3 regions of the Rhodococcus sp. H29-C3 genome follow, and region 2 is predicted to be linked to each of the others. Evidence: riboswitches for the same ligand, from Rfam matches in the RefSeq annotation. Region 2 holds a riboswitch; each other region holds the start of a gene.

Region 1 (4,750 bases), on a different contig from region 2:
GTCTCGACGATTCGGATGAACAGCACCAGATGTAGGTATCCAGAAGTGGACCACCTCAATCCACCGTGCCCGACCAAAAGTCAGGTGAAGCCGAGAACCTGATCTCCCCATGCCGCGCGGAGAGCGGCATCCGGATCTTCGACAAGAGAATCCTGGGCGTCGATGACAAGTGTGGAACGGGTCGGTTCGACGTACGGCGCCCAATGCTTCGCACCGTCGAGGGTGGCTGGGACTCCGTGCAGGGCAAAGGCGACCCATCTCTTCATCACACGCAGCGATACTGCCGTCGCTGCCTTGCGGCCGCCGAGCCAGAATGTCGGATCTCTGTTCAACGTTCCGAAATTGCCGAAGACATAAGGCAACTCGGTCGCGTGCCCCGCACCTATACGAGCAGCTTTCAGCATCGGTGTCGCATGATCGAATCGATACATCCAGACCGGCGCGTGCCTACTGTGCGCGTCCGCGATCCACATGGTCGGCATTCGAAATCCAGCATCTCTCGACATCGCAAGTGCGCCAGCCGATGTCGAACGATCCGGATAAGCCGACATGATTTCGGCGATCCGGAACGCCGGCAGGTCCGAGTGATCGTTCGCGATCGCACGAAACATCTCCGTGACGGTGTCCGACGTGACCGGCATCAACGGTGACTTCATCAAACGAAAGATCGATGCCTCGTCGTGATTCGTTCCGATGATCAACGGGATGCGGTGCGAGTATCCCTTCTGGAACGCTGCAACGGGATACCGCGGGACGATATCTCCGTCGACCACCGGCGCGAGCCCCAATGTGCCCGGCACCCGCGTCGGAACCTCGTAACACAGGGTGTCGCCCGCCTCGACGAGACGCATGAAGTCGACGGTTTTCAACTCCCCGATTCGATCCGGAGTGATATCGACGAGTTCGAGGAATCTCGTGGCCACGGCCGCCGCGCGTTCCGGTCCGTACACCGACGTCGCGGGCGCACTTTGCACGATAGCGCGGTGAAACAGTCCCTCGGCCTTTGGCGAGGTCATCAGTGTCGTGACCGACGCGCCACCCGAGGACTCGCCGAACACGGTCACTTTCGACGGATCACCACCGAACGATTCCACGCAACGCTGCACCCATTCGAGTGCCGCGATCTGATCACGCAAGCCGAGATTCGTCTCGAAGACCGTCTCCGCTGTGGAGAACGACGACAAGTCGAGGAATCCGAAAGCACCGACGCGATAGTTGACGGTGACGAGCACCAGGTCACCGAGTTCGGCCAGCCTCCTGCCGTCGTAGACGCTCTGTGCAGCGGAACCGAGCGAGTAGGCACCGCCGTGAATCCACACCATCACCGGCCGAGGTCGACCGTCGGGCTCGGGGGCCCAGACATTCACCGACAGACAGTCCTCCGACATCGGGATCGCCGGATCGATCGGCACCGGACTAGCTTTGCCCTGGGGCGCGACATCACCGAAACTTCGACAATCCCGCGCTCCTGCCCACGGTTCCACCGGCCGCGGCGACCTGAAGCGATGTTCGCCGTCGGTCGCAGCCGCGTATGGGATTCCCTTCCACACGAAGTGTGTGCCGTCGCGATACCCGATCACATCGCCATCCGGAGTGTGTACCTGACATGTCCACATGCCGGCTTGCTCGACTTCGGTCAAGGCATTCCTCCGTATCCGACGTATACCCATCCGATACTGGTCAAGGTACCAATTCCTGAGATCGATCCGTCCGCTTTAAGCTGGCAGGATGAACCGACTACGCGCATACGGCGCAGCCGTTGCTGCCGCGTCCTTGCTGGTTCTTGCCGGATGCGGGTCCGATGTCGACGACAGCGCGACGGCGCCTCTTGCCACCGTCGACACCGACCCACCGTCGGTAGTCCGCACGACGCCCGCTACTCCACCCTCGCCGACGACGTCGGCCGCCCCGACAACAACCGAGTCGACGACCCCCGAAAAGTCGACGACGAGCAGTCCTCCACCGACCGTCGACCCGTCCCAGTACGAAAGCACTGCCGGGTTCTTCTACTTCGCCAGCCCGAGTGGCAAGTTCGAATGCGCGATCGTCGTCACCGAGACCTCCGTCGCTGGGTGTCACGGTGAGTTCCCTCGCTCGGCCCCGCGAGTGGCGGGAAGTGGTGCTCCGGAGTCTTCGGTCGCTCCCAACACCATCGAGATCACTGCCGGATCCCCTGCCAGGTTTCTCAGCTCTGGCGATCCACGCTTTCATCGATTCGACGGGACGGCGAAAGAATTGCCGTACGGCGTCACACTCGCCGTACCCGGAAGTGGACGTTCCAATGGGCTCGAATGCCGAGTCGAAGAGTCGTCCGGGGTCACCTGCCTGGATCAGGTCGGCCATAGATTCACGGTGTCGGACAAGGTATTCGAGCTGAAGTAGCCGCTATTCCGAGGGGGTGTTCCGCAAGCGCGCGCGACCTCACGAAATCAGATCAGATTCCGGGTATGAATCCTGGATAGACGAAATGCTGCGGGCCGCCACCTGGCATCGAGGATCCGGTCACGTTCGGGAAGTCGAACGGAAGCGCAACCAACTTGTGTGGGTTGCCTTGTGCGTCGGCCTGCCAGCATCCGGTGAGCACTCCGTGAAAAGCGGTGCAGACGATCCTGGTGCTCGTTCCATACGGCGACGTCAGCCGATTCTCGGCGAGAAAGGGATTCCAATAGGCCGGATCGGTCGGCGTCAGGAATCCCTTTGTCTCGAACGGAACGCTCGGGCTCGGGTAATTCGGTATCGGCGGCCACTCGTCGGCAGTCGCAATTCCGCTTCCTGCGAGTAACGCCGCGGCCGTGAAAACCAAGACTGCTGCTGACTTCGTCCATCTCCTCGGTGCATTCATGCCGCCATCGTAAGCGCCCGGTGTACTCACGATCACAGGATCGAGCTTCGCCTCACCGTTCGGTCGTAGTCGACAGGGTTGGTCGTGGAGAGGTCTACGGCCCGCTCACACTGCATCGCCGACCAAGGGTGCTAGGGTCGGCGGTGTTCTGACACGGGGTGCGTCCGTACATGCGGATGCTGAGATCACACCCGTCGAACCTGATGCAGGTAATGCTGACGAAGGGATGTCAAGGCGATGATTGCGCCTGTAAACTCGGTGGATCCTGTCCGCCATACGGATCTGATGTGGACCGCAACGACTTCGTTGCGTCACGCGATCGACCAACTCGAATTTCTGACACTGCTGGGCGAAGGCACTTTGCCGCTCGACGCGTTCCGCACGTATCTCGAGCAGGATCGGCTGTATCTGGCGGGATACGCGAAGGCGCTGGCCATTCTGGCATCGAAAGCGCCGGATACTGCGACGGCCGCCTTTTGGGCCACCTCCGCGGCGAGCGCAGTCGAGGAGGCAACACTTCACGAGTCACTGCTCTCCGGTGACGCACTCCCCACGACGAACGCGCGGGCCATACATTCACCCACCTGCCTCGGATACGTCTCGTATTTGGTAGCAACCGCTGCCACCGAGCCCTATCCCGTTGCGGCGGCGGCGATCCTGCCATGCTTCTGGATCTATGCCGACGTGGCCGTTCGCCTTTCGGTATCGGCCCAGCAGGTTCTTCAACGTGATCCGAATCATCCCTACGCGCAATGGGTTTCGACGTACGACTCGGTAGAATTCCGTGATGCCGTCGAATGCGCGCGCCTCCTGGTCGACGACGCCGCTCGATTCGCTACCGACGCTCAACGAAGCGCCATGATCGACGCATTCGTCATCGCGACGCGGTACGAATCGATGTTCTGGGACAGTGCACTTCACCCCACACCGTGGCCGCTTCCCTCTTCCGAGATTGCTGCGTCGGAGGTAGCACTGTGACACTTTCCCGAAGGATCGGCGCCATCGCAGTTGCCGTCGCTACCATCACATCGCTGACTTCGTGTGCACAATCCACTGACTCCGACATCATCCGCTTCGCACTCGACTGGACACCGAACACCAACCACACCGGACTGTACGTCGCTTTACAGGAGGGGTACTTCGCCGACGCCGGACTCGACGTCGAAGTACTGCCTTACAACAGCACTTCTCCGGACACGCTGGTCGACGCGGGCAATGCCGAGTTCGGCATCAGCACTCAGAGTTCGACTACATTCGCAAAAACTGCAGGGGCCCAAATTATTTCAGTACTGGCTCCGCTGCAACACTGGGCCACCGGAATCGGTGTTAAAGCCGATCGCGAAGACATACCGAGCCCGAAAGCATTGGACGGCAAGGTCTACGCAGGCTTCGGCGATACCGGCGAGAAGGCAGGACTACGCCAGGTCATTCAGAACGACGGCGGCGCAGGTGAGTACGAGACCGTCGTGCTCGGAACGTCGGCCTACGAGGCCGTGTATTCGGGCACAGCCGACTTCACCGTGTCCTACTTGGCGTGGGAGGGTATCGAGGCCGAGCACAGCGGTACTCCGATGAAATATTTCGACTACACCGACTACGGCTTCCCCGACGCCTACGCCCTCACGGTCAACGGCAACGAGAACTGGCTGGCAAGCCATCCCGACGAGGCCAAGCAGTTCGTCCAGGCGCTTCAACGCGGCTACCAACTCGCGGCCGACGATCCGGTCCGCGCCGCGCAGGACATCATCGATGCGAATCCAGGAGTCTTCACGGACGAGCAGTTGGTCTTCGAAAGCCAACAGATGCTCGCCGACCGCTACATGCTGGACGAGTCGGGCGCAGTCGGGCGACAGAACCTCGACAAATGGACCGAATATTCGAAATTCCTGTACGAGAACGGTGTCCTAG
Region 2 (5,222 bases):
GCTCCCAATCGCTGCAGTCCTGCTCCACGAACATCCCCAGTGTGCGCAACGACTGCTCGACGGGAAGCAGTGCATCGAGCTCGGCCTTCTTCGCATTCGCCTCGCTCATCGTCGACCCGACATACGTCACCAAACCCGGCATGATTCCGACGGACGAGCTGTCTCGTCCGGCAGCATCTATGCGGCGCTTGACATCCGAAGAGTAGGCGGCGCCGGCCTCGGAATCGTAGGCAACGGCGTAGATCGCCTCCGCGTAACGAGCCGCAAGATCACGCCCCGGTCCCGACGCGCCTGCCTGGAACAGCACCGGACGTCCCTGCGGAGACCGGGGGACCGTCAACGGGCCGTCCACCCGAAAGTGCTTGCCGACGTGATCGATGGGATGCACCTTCGCCGGATCCGCATACATTCCCTCGCGATCCAGTACCAGCGCGTCCCGTTCCCAGCTGTCCCATAGCGCGAGGGCAACCTCGACGAATTCCTCTGCGCGTTCGTACCTTTCGACCCGTGCCGGAATGTCCTCGAATCCATGATTGCGCGCCTCGGCGTCGAACATCGAGGTCACGACGTTCCATCCTGCGCGGCCACCACTGATGTGATCGAGCGAGGCGAGCAACCGCGCAGCGTGAAACGGTGTGTAGAACGTCGTGGATATGGTGGTGACCAGGCCGATATGGGTGGTCGCTCCGGCCATCGCCGTCAGGGCTGTGATCGGTTCGAGAAACCAGGTGCCCGCGCCGGCCGGATCACGAACGGAGTGTCCGTCCGCGAAGAACACGGCGTCGAACTTGCCCCGCTCCGCGGTCTGCGCGAGTTCTTGGTAGTAGCTGATATCGCCGAGGTCCTCGACCCTCGAATTCGGGTGACGCCACGCTGCACTGTGATGCCCACAGCCGTAGAGGAATGCGTTGAGGTGCAGCATGTCAGTCCTTGACCAAGCCGCCGTCCACAACCAAATTCTGTCCGGTCACCGACCTCGACCACGGAGACGCGAAGAACAACAGGGCATCTGCGAACTCCTCTGGTGTCACCACTCGCTGCAACGGCGTCGACGCCGCGATGAGGTCGAATACTTCCTCTGGTGTAGCGGCACTGGCGTCGGTGGTCCGCAGTAGGCCACCCGACACCATGTTCACAGTGATACCGTCGCCGCCGAGATCCGCTGCGAGAGTTCGAGTCAGAGACAACAGCGCAGCCTTCGATGCCGTGTAGTCGTGGTACGGCACCACTGGGTTCTGGAAAAGATTGGTGCCCACGTTGATGATTCGGCCGAATCCTGCTGCGCGCATCCCCTTCAGCGCTCGCTGCGTAGTCGTCAGCGCACCACGCACAGTGCCACGGAACTGCGCGTCGAACTCGTCCCATGTGATCGAGTCGGCCTTGCTGCGCGCGTCCCCGTTGAACGAGAAGTCGGCCAACGCGTTGTTGACCACCGTCGTCACGGAGGAACCGAAGTGCGCTTCGGCTTCGGTGAACAACGCGTCCACCTGCTCGGCGTCGGTGATGTCGGCTTGGACCGCTATCCCGCCGATCTCTGACGCCAGCGCCTCCGCCGAGACTCGGCTGTTGCGGTAGTTCACCACGACGCGAGCGCCTTCTCGCGCGAATGCCCTGGCCACCGCGGTGCCCAGACCTCTGCCCGCTCCGGTGACGACTACTGTCTGCTCGTCCAACTTTTTCGACTGGATGTTCATGTCAGGCCTTTCGCTCTTCCGGCCCACACCGCGCAGAGCATGCACGTATCCCACGTGCAGACATCCCTACGCTGGTGTTGACCAGATCAGGTTCGACGGGTGTGTTCTCAGCCGTTAGGCACCCCGTGTCGAGGAAGACTGTAACCTCTTGCCGAATATCCGTCTATCTAGCATCCATCGTAGAAATACGTATAGATACCGGACAAGTCGATTTTCGGTACGTCCGGACCCCGAATGACGCCTGCACCTAGCCCAGCACCACCCAGCCGTGGGGTGGAATCCTGGTGGATCCGCCGCCCGCATGTGCTTCGCCGGCAAATATCTCGCCGTCCACGCGGTACGTCACTTCCTCGTCACCGAGGTTCAACGCCACGTGCAACTGCTCGTCACCCGAGTGGACGCGGTACAGCATCGCGGTATTGGACAGCTCCACCGTCTCGGTGCGCGCCTCGACGAGCCAGGGATGCCTGCGGCGAAGCCCGATCAGCTGCTGATGCAGATGGAACGTCGGCCAACCGTACGGGGCGAGTTCCTCTCTGCTGCTGGGAAATTCCGGCCGAACCTCGTCATCGCCACCGACACGCTCCTCTTTCGCGCCGCGGAAGCCCTGTTCGTCGCCGTAGTAGATCATCGGCATGCCCCCGACCGTGAACAGGACCACGAGCGCATGCTCGAGATGGCGTTCGTCGGTGATGGTGCTGGCGATGCGGGCCACGTCGTGATTACCGACGAACGTAGCCGGAACGAACGTCTCGAGCCACTCGTTGTGACGCCCGAGCGCGTGCGACAACTCGAAGAAGTTCCTTTCCGAGATTGCACTCCACGACGCTTTCCACAGCTCGTACTGAGTCACCGAATCCAGTGAGCTCGCCTTCACGATGGCTGCATAATCACCGTGGATGACCTCACCGAGGAAGTAGGCGTCGGGGAACTTCTGTCGAACCTGCGAAATAACCGCCGCCCAGAACCGCGGCGGCACAGCGTATGCCGCGTCGAGACGCCATCCGTCTGCACCCCGTTCGAGCCAATGCGACATGACATCGACGACATACTGCTCGACCGCGGCGCTGTCATGGTTGAGCGTCACCAGTTCATCGTGGCCCTCGAAATTACGATGAGTCGGTCCTGCACCGGACCAGTCGAGGTGGAACCACTCGGACTCCCGTGAATCCGGTCCCGCTTCGAGCGCCTGCACGAATCGCGGAAATGCCTGTGCCACATGGTTGAATACGCCGTCGAGCATGACTCGCAGTCCACGCGAACGAGCTTGGCCGATGACGTCGTCGAAGTCCGCTTCGGTGCCGAGCCGCGAATCGATGCGAAAATGATCGATGGTGTCGTATCCATGGCTTGCGGAGGCGAAGATCGGACCGAGGGCAATTCCCGACGCCCCTAGTTCCACGGCGTAGTCGAACCAGTCGACGATGCGGTGCAGTCGATGCTCGTCCTCGAGCGAACCGCCGTCCCAGTCATGAATCGGGGCACCGACGAATCCCAGAGGATAGATGTGCCACCAGATAGCGTGATCGACCCAGGCAGGTTGACCGCTCATGCTCGGATCACCGACTCACGACCGAGCTCGGCGGCACCGGTATGACCCGACAAGCTGGTGACGAGATCGAATTCAGCGAGAAGACAACGCAATACATGCGCCACACCGTCCTGGCCGCCGAGCGCCAAACCGTACAGAAACGGCCGCCCCAGCAGCACCGCGTCGGCCCCCAACGCTAGCGCCTTCGCCATGTCGGACCCGGTGCGCACACCGGAATCGAACAAGACCGTCAGCTGATCACCGACGGCGTCCACGATATCCGGCAACGCGCTCAACGACGAACGAGCGCCGTCGATCTGGCGCCCACCGTGATTGGACACCACGATCCCGTCCACCCCGTGATCGACGGCTGCTCGGCCGTCGGCAACCGTGCAGATTCCCTTCAATACGATCGGTCCGTCCCACTGCTCACGCAGGAACGCCAACTGGGACCAGTTCAAACCAGGGTTGGGGAATATCTGCGCCCAGTGCATAGCTGCAGCAACAGGATTCGCTTCGACCGATTGATCCAGACCCGCGAGAAATGCCGGGTCGGTCAGATAGTTCTCGATCCCGAGGTTCGCCAGGAACGGCAGGTATCCACGGTCGAGGTCGGCCGGCCTCCAGCCGAGAAGCGTCGTGTCGAGCGTCAGTACAAGCGTCGTGAATCCCGATGCCTTGGCTCGATCGAGAAAGCTGAGCAGAACGGATTCGTCTGTGGGCCAGTACAGCTGGTACCACCTGGGGGCGTCGCCACCAGCCTCGGCGATCTGCTCGAACGAATGGGAAGCTTGAGTGGAGTGAATGTAGGGCACCGAAAGCTCGGCGGCTGCCCGCACTGTCGCAAGCTCACCGTCCGGATGCGCGAGAGTCTGAACACCCACCGGCGCTATAATCAGCGGCGCGGGCATGGAAGTGCCGAGCACTGTGACCGCATGATCTCGCTCTGCTGAACTCCGCAACATGCGCGGGGCGATCCGCCACTCGTCGAATGCATCGCGGTTCGCGCGTGCCGTAGAACCGCTACCTGCGCTGGCGACGATGTACCCGAGAGCTTCCGGGCTGAGGGTGGCAGCGGCCTGCTCCTCCAGCCTGGCCAGGTTCGTGGTGATCTGCGGCCTCTGATCGGTGAACATGCCCTGGGCATATATACCGATTTGATGGTCACTGAAGTTCATGGTCACCACCGTAGTGCCGCCGCACACGATATGGCAGGACATCACCGAGCATGTGGGGTGGAGAGCGAGCACGCTTGTTCGGAACCTCGCTCCCTCGATCACGTCATAGCGAGGGCATCCGGTTTGCAAAAATGGTGCATGCTTCGCACGGCCAGGGGATGTCGGTGCCGTCCTCTACGGTATTTCGGACACCGTACGACAGACTGGATCCGATGCCACCTCGTAGACGCAAGCCCACAACCACCGCGAGAACCATCGGCGCAGGCAAGAGCGCCGCTGCGCGCAAGTTCAAGGAGTCGACGGCAGCACAGTCGACGACCAAGAAAGCCCCTGCGAAGAAGGCCGCTGCCAAGCGGACACCTGCCAAGCGGACCACGACGCGCAAGCGTGCACCCCGTAAGACCGTCGCGCCGGACCTACGGTTGCCGGACCCGGGTGAGCGAGTGTGGGTCCTCGACGTACCGTTCGAGGATCGCGCTCTCGCGTCGGCCTCCGGTGCTCGGTGGCATCCGGGTCCGCGGGTGTTCGCGTTCTACGGGACCGAACTGCCCGACGGTTTGGCGTCGTTCGAGTCGATGCCGTACAGCCTGCAGCGCTGGATCGAGGACGACGCCAACGAGGAGTGGCGGCCCGAGGAGATGCACGAGCGGTCGATGACGCCGCGCGAGACGCAGCTCGAGTCGGTGCGGAGGCATCTCGAAGCATTGGACAACGGGTTCCCGTATTTCGCCCAGATGGACTCGACGGGTCTGGGCAAGACTCTTGCCGTGTGCGAGGCCGTCCGCCAGATGGAGGATCCGAGCATCGGAACAGTGCTGG
Region 3 (4,750 bases), on a different contig from region 2:
ATTGCACGTCGTGTCCTGTGAGCTTCATGAACGCTTCCTCCAACGAGCCACGCTGCGAGGACAACTCGTGCAGCACGATGCCGGCACGGCCTGCGATGTCACCGATCGCATCGGTGGACGAGTCGACAACGACGAGCGAGGGCTGCAGCTCCTCTGCCGAATCCGGTTCGCGCACCGTCAATCCGGCGGAGGTCAACGCACTGCGAAGGGCGTCGAGCTGTGGGCTTCGAACTCGGACCGAGGCCTCGGACGCGTGGTCGATGAAATCCTGGACCGACGAGTCGAAGATCAGCTTTCCGCGACCGATCACCACGAGATTCTCTGCTGTCTGTGCCATTTCGGACAGCAGATGACTCGAGACGAGGACCGTTCTGCCTTCGGCTGCGAGGCGCTGCATGAATTTGCGAATCCAGACAATGCCTTCGGGGTCGAGCCCGTTGACCGGCTCGTCGAACAGAAGGACTTTCGGGTCACCCAGAAGCGCACCGGCAAGGCCGAGTCGCTGTGACATACCGAGCGAGAACCCGCCCGCGTTCTTCTTCGCGACGTCGGTGAGGCCGACGAGCCGAAGCACCTCGTCCACTCGAGACTTCGCGATGTCGTTGGACGCGGCCATCCACTCGAGATGTGCCCGCGCAGACCGGTTGGGATGCACCCACTTCGCATCCAGCAAAGCACCGACCGTCCGGAGCGGTTGCTTGATCTTGTTGTAGGGCTTGCCCTCGATCAGCGCCACCCCACTGGTGGGGCGGTCCAATCCGAGGATCATGCGCATGGTCGTCGACTTGCCCGCACCGTTTGGTCCGAGGAAGCCCGTGACGATGCCGGGCTTCACCGTGAAGGTCAGGTCTTCGACCGCCTTGGTGTTTCCGAACTGTTTGGTCAGTCCTTTGACTTCGATCATGGGACTCACTGTCCACTACCGAACTGCCCCGGCACATCACCCCTGAGTCGCGACCTGAGGTCATCCTTTGGGATGACGTGCAGCTACATCGGTGAACTCGCCTGAGCCCAGAAACGTTTCGGTATCCGGCCGGCCTGGCGGGCCTGGTAACCGGCCACGACGGCATGCTTCATCGCCGACGCCATGAGCGCAGGGTCTTGTGCCCTGGTGACCGCCGTTGCCAGTAGGACGGCGTCGCAGCCGAGTTCCATCGCCAGCGCCGCGTCGCTTGCCGTGCCGATGCCCGCATCGAGGATGACGGGCACGGTCGCTGCGTCGACGATCATCTCGATGTTGTGCGGATTCGAGATGCCGAGGCCGGTTCCGATGGGTGCACCGAGGGGCATGACGGCGACGCAACCGATGTCTTCGAGTCGCTTGGCCAGGACGGGGTCGTCCGTGGTGTAGGGCAGCACGTTGAATCCGTCGTCGACCAGTTGTTCTGCGGCCTTGACCAATTCGATGGCGTCGGGCAGCAGGGTTCGCTCGTCGGCGATGACCTCGAGTTTCACCCAGTCGGTCTCGAGCGCCTCGCGTCCGAGTTGCGCGGTCAGTACTGCCTCGGCGGCACCGCGACATCCGGCGGTGTTGGGCAACGGTGCGATGTTCAGCCGTCGCAACAGGTCGAGGACACCGGTGCCACCCGCGGCGTCGACTCGACGCATCGCCACAGTGGTCAATTCGGTACCGGAGGCCACGAGGGCTTCTTCGAGAACCGCGAGATTGGCCGCTCCACCGGTGCCCATGACGAGCCGCGAGTCGAACGTCCTGTCCGCGATCTTCAGAGAATCAACCACCCTGCACCGCCGTCAGTACGTCGATGGTCCAGCCTTTGCTCACCGTGGTCGAATCCCAACGGCTCTTCGGTAGCACCACGCCGTCGACGGCGACGGCGATTCCCTTCGGTGGCATCGAAAGATGTTCGAGCAGTTGACGCATTGTCATCTCTTCGGTCAGGAGGTGGTCCTCACCGTTGACGGTGACACCTATTGCCAGGGCAGTCATTGTTTCCTATCTGTGGTGAATCGGGCCGGGTCTGCGGCCTTCGCTTCGATGAGTGCGTCGTCTTCCAGTAGTGCAGCGACGGCGTCTGCGGTGATGGGCATCAACAGGATTCCATTGCGGCCGTGGCCCGACGCGACGATGACGCGGTCGGAGATCTTGCCGATGAGTGGCAACCCATCGGGGCTCATCGGGCGCAGGCCTGCTGCGCATTCGTGAAGTTCGTATTCGCCGAGGCCCGGCATCAACCGCTCTGCGTCGGCGATGAGGTCTCGGACGCCTGCCACGGTGACCTGGGTGTCCTGACCCGATTCGTATTGTGTGGCCCCGAGAACCAGTCCGTCTCCGCGCGGCACCAGGTAGATCGCGCGTCCGTGGACGCTGCCGCGGATCGTTCGGGTCGGGGCAGGTGTGGCACTGGGTCTGCGTCGTAGACGAAGTATTTCGCCTTTGACTGCCCGGACCGGTACATCGGCGAGGAGCGCGGAGGTCTGGGCGCCTGCTGCCAGCACGATGCGGTCGGTAGTCAGTGCGTCGAGATCGGTGACGGTGTCGGTGGAGAATTCGACGCCTGCGCTCACCGCTGCGGTGTGCAGTGCTTCGAGCAGCATGCGGTTGTCGATGGCCAGTTCGGTGGGTGCCAACAGCCCGAGGCGAATGTTCTGGGCAAGGGAAGGCTCGAGCTCCCGGATCTGTGCCCGACCGAGGATCTCGAGATCGTGCCCCTGCTTCCCGACCCAATCGGCAATGGTTCGCAGATCGGTTGCGTCGGCTGCATCGAGGGCCACTGTCAGTGATCCGGTGGCGGAGAACACCGACGGGCCAGGGAGCGCTCGTGCAAATTCGGGCCATCTGGCGAGGGAATGAGCGCCGAGTTCGAGCAGTTCGTGTTCGCCAGGCCACCCCTCGGACAGCGGCGCGAGCATTCCCCCGGCCACCCACGATGCACCGGTACCGACCGACGGATCGTGTAGCCGCACGGACCAGCCGTCGCGCGCCGATCGTGCGGCCACTGCGAGGCCGATCACTCCGCCGCCGACCACGGAAAGACTCTTGGGCACTTCTCTCACCACCTCACTCCCTGCGCCGGCATGATCCGGGTCAGGTATTGACGGTAAGGACGGCGTGTCCACTCTCAGCCCCACGTACCTGGGACTCCCGTGTATCGACTCTCGCCAACAGACTACCGTTGCCGGTGTGCAAAGCGATCGGATCATCCGCAACCCGGAAGCGCGTGAGCGTTTGACATCAGCTCGGCTGTATCTGTGCACCGATGCTCGACGCGAACTCGGCGATCTCGCCCAGTTCGCCGAGGCCGCACTGTCCGGTGGCGTCGACGTCATTCAACTTCGCGACAAGAACTCCGAAGGCGAGCGCACGTTCGGCCCGCTCGAAGCCAAGGACGAGTTGGCTGCGCTGGCAATTCTGTCGGCCGCCACCAAACGTCACGGTGCTCTCCTCGCAGTCAACGACCGCGCCGATCTTGCCCTCGCATCGGGCGCCGACGTGCTGCATCTCGGCCAGGGTGATCTTCCGGTCCACTATGCGCGCCAGATCCTCGGCCCCGACGTCGTCATCGGGCGGTCGACACAGAATCGAAGCCAGGCCGCTCTCGCTGCCATCGAGGACGGCGTCGACTATTTCGCTACCGGGCCGATCTGGGCCACACCGACCAAACCGAACCGGAAAGCAGCCGGTCTGGACCTGTTGCGCAGTACCGCGGAATCCGCTCCGACGCGGCCGTGGTTCGCCATCGGCGGGATCGACGCCGAGAACGTCCACGAAGTTCTCGCCGCGGGCGCGGATCGCATCGTCGTCGTACGGGCCATCACCAAAGCTCGAGATCCACAGGCAGCTGCACGGGAGCTCAAGCTCGCGTTGCAGGGCTGACCCGGTAGATCCGAAAATGCACGGCTGGCTAGCCGAGCCATCCCAGCACGGTCGACGGCGATAGCACCTGCACCGACGTCGGGATCCGTTGCTGCAGTCCGCGGTCCGCGGTGACCACAGCAGTGAGTGTCGTCGACGCCTGTGCCTGTGATGCGAGCTCGTCGTCCCCGCTGCCGGCGGCGTGGATCAGGGGGACTCTGATGTCCTCGAACTGCGCTGCTCGTGCTTCACCTTCGAGTACGGCCTCGATCCGGGTGAGCCAGCCGAAGCCGACACCCGGCAGCTCGACGGTTCGCGGAAGGGTGCCCGCCAGCGAGCTCAGCAACTTGCCTGTTGCGCCGCTGCGATCACGCCACCAACCGTCGGGCCTCGAGCCGAGTACGTTCGCGGTGTCCAGCAGAACTCGTAGCGGGCTGATGCGCAGGGAGGCCCAGCTGGCGGCGAATCCCGGATGTAGGGGCAGTTGATCGACCAGGCTCTCCGGAACCCACCGGAGTTCGGTGCTCTCACCGTTTATCGTGGTGTCGAGTTGGGTGGCCGCGTCGGCGACGACGGTCGTGTAGGACCATCCGCTCGCCATCCGTGCCGTCTCGACTTCGCCGCGTACGAAAACGTTGTCGGCACCGATTCCGGCTTCCTCGTCTGCTTCGCGAACAGCGGCGTGCACGTTGGTTTCGTGCGAGTCCTTTGCGCCACCCGGCAACGCCCACGTCCCGCCTTGATGGCTCCAGAGCGCCCGGTGCTGCAGAAGGACCGTCGGCTTACCGTGCGGCGAAGGCGCCCGCAGTAGTAGCCCCGCCGCGCCGTGCTTGCCCCAGTGCCGCGTGCCGTCCTCACCTACAACCCACCCGTCACCGTCGCCACGCATACCGACACCCTAGGTGAACCTTCCGGTAGGCGTACGGACGGTGGCTC

Evidence for each region. A riboswitch is a leader RNA that binds a small molecule or an ion and turns the genes downstream of it on or off. The one in region 2 is predicted to bind thiamine pyrophosphate.
Region 1: it holds a riboswitch for thiamine pyrophosphate, as region 2 does, so the genes downstream of both, QMK32_RS22095 (TenA family protein) here and QMK32_RS21635 (3-oxoacyl-ACP reductase) in region 2, are expected to answer to the same signal.
Region 3: it holds a riboswitch for thiamine pyrophosphate, as region 2 does, so the genes downstream of both, thiO (glycine oxidase ThiO) here and QMK32_RS21635 (3-oxoacyl-ACP reductase) in region 2, are expected to answer to the same signal.

What each region holds. Positions count from the first base shown of each region.
Region 1 covers NZ_JASITC010000016.1:4,603-9,352, reverse strand. The annotation lists gene QMK32_RS22115 (ATP-dependent DNA ligase) at 1-26, opposite strand, end outside; gene QMK32_RS22110 (carboxylesterase/lipase family protein) at 81-1,616, opposite strand; gene QMK32_RS22105 (hypothetical protein) at 1,729-2,382, shown strand; gene QMK32_RS22100 (hypothetical protein) at 2,435-2,842, opposite strand; TPP riboswitch at 2,987-3,086, shown strand; gene QMK32_RS22095 (TenA family protein) at 3,080-3,820, shown strand; gene QMK32_RS22090 (ABC transporter substrate-binding protein) at 3,817-4,750, shown strand, end outside.
Region 2 covers NZ_JASITC010000015.1:6,259-11,480, reverse strand. The annotation lists gene QMK32_RS21640 (LLM class flavin-dependent oxidoreductase) at 1-922, opposite strand, end outside; gene QMK32_RS21635 (3-oxoacyl-ACP reductase) at 924-1,694, opposite strand; TPP riboswitch at 1,741-1,830, opposite strand; gene QMK32_RS21630 (alpha-amylase family glycosyl hydrolase) at 1,942-3,246, opposite strand; gene QMK32_RS21625 (alpha-hydroxy-acid oxidizing protein) at 3,243-4,403, opposite strand; gene QMK32_RS21620 (helicase-related protein) at 4,616-5,222, shown strand, end outside.
Region 3 covers NZ_JASITC010000001.1:459,869-464,618, forward strand. The annotation lists gene QMK32_RS02275 (ABC transporter ATP-binding protein) at 1-904, opposite strand, end outside; gene QMK32_RS02280 (thiazole synthase) at 988-1,740, opposite strand; gene thiS (sulfur carrier protein ThiS) at 1,733-1,948, opposite strand; gene thiO (glycine oxidase ThiO) at 1,945-3,006, opposite strand; TPP riboswitch at 3,007-3,117, opposite strand; gene thiE (thiamine phosphate synthase) at 3,143-3,835, shown strand; gene QMK32_RS02300 (NUDIX hydrolase) at 3,864-4,703, opposite strand.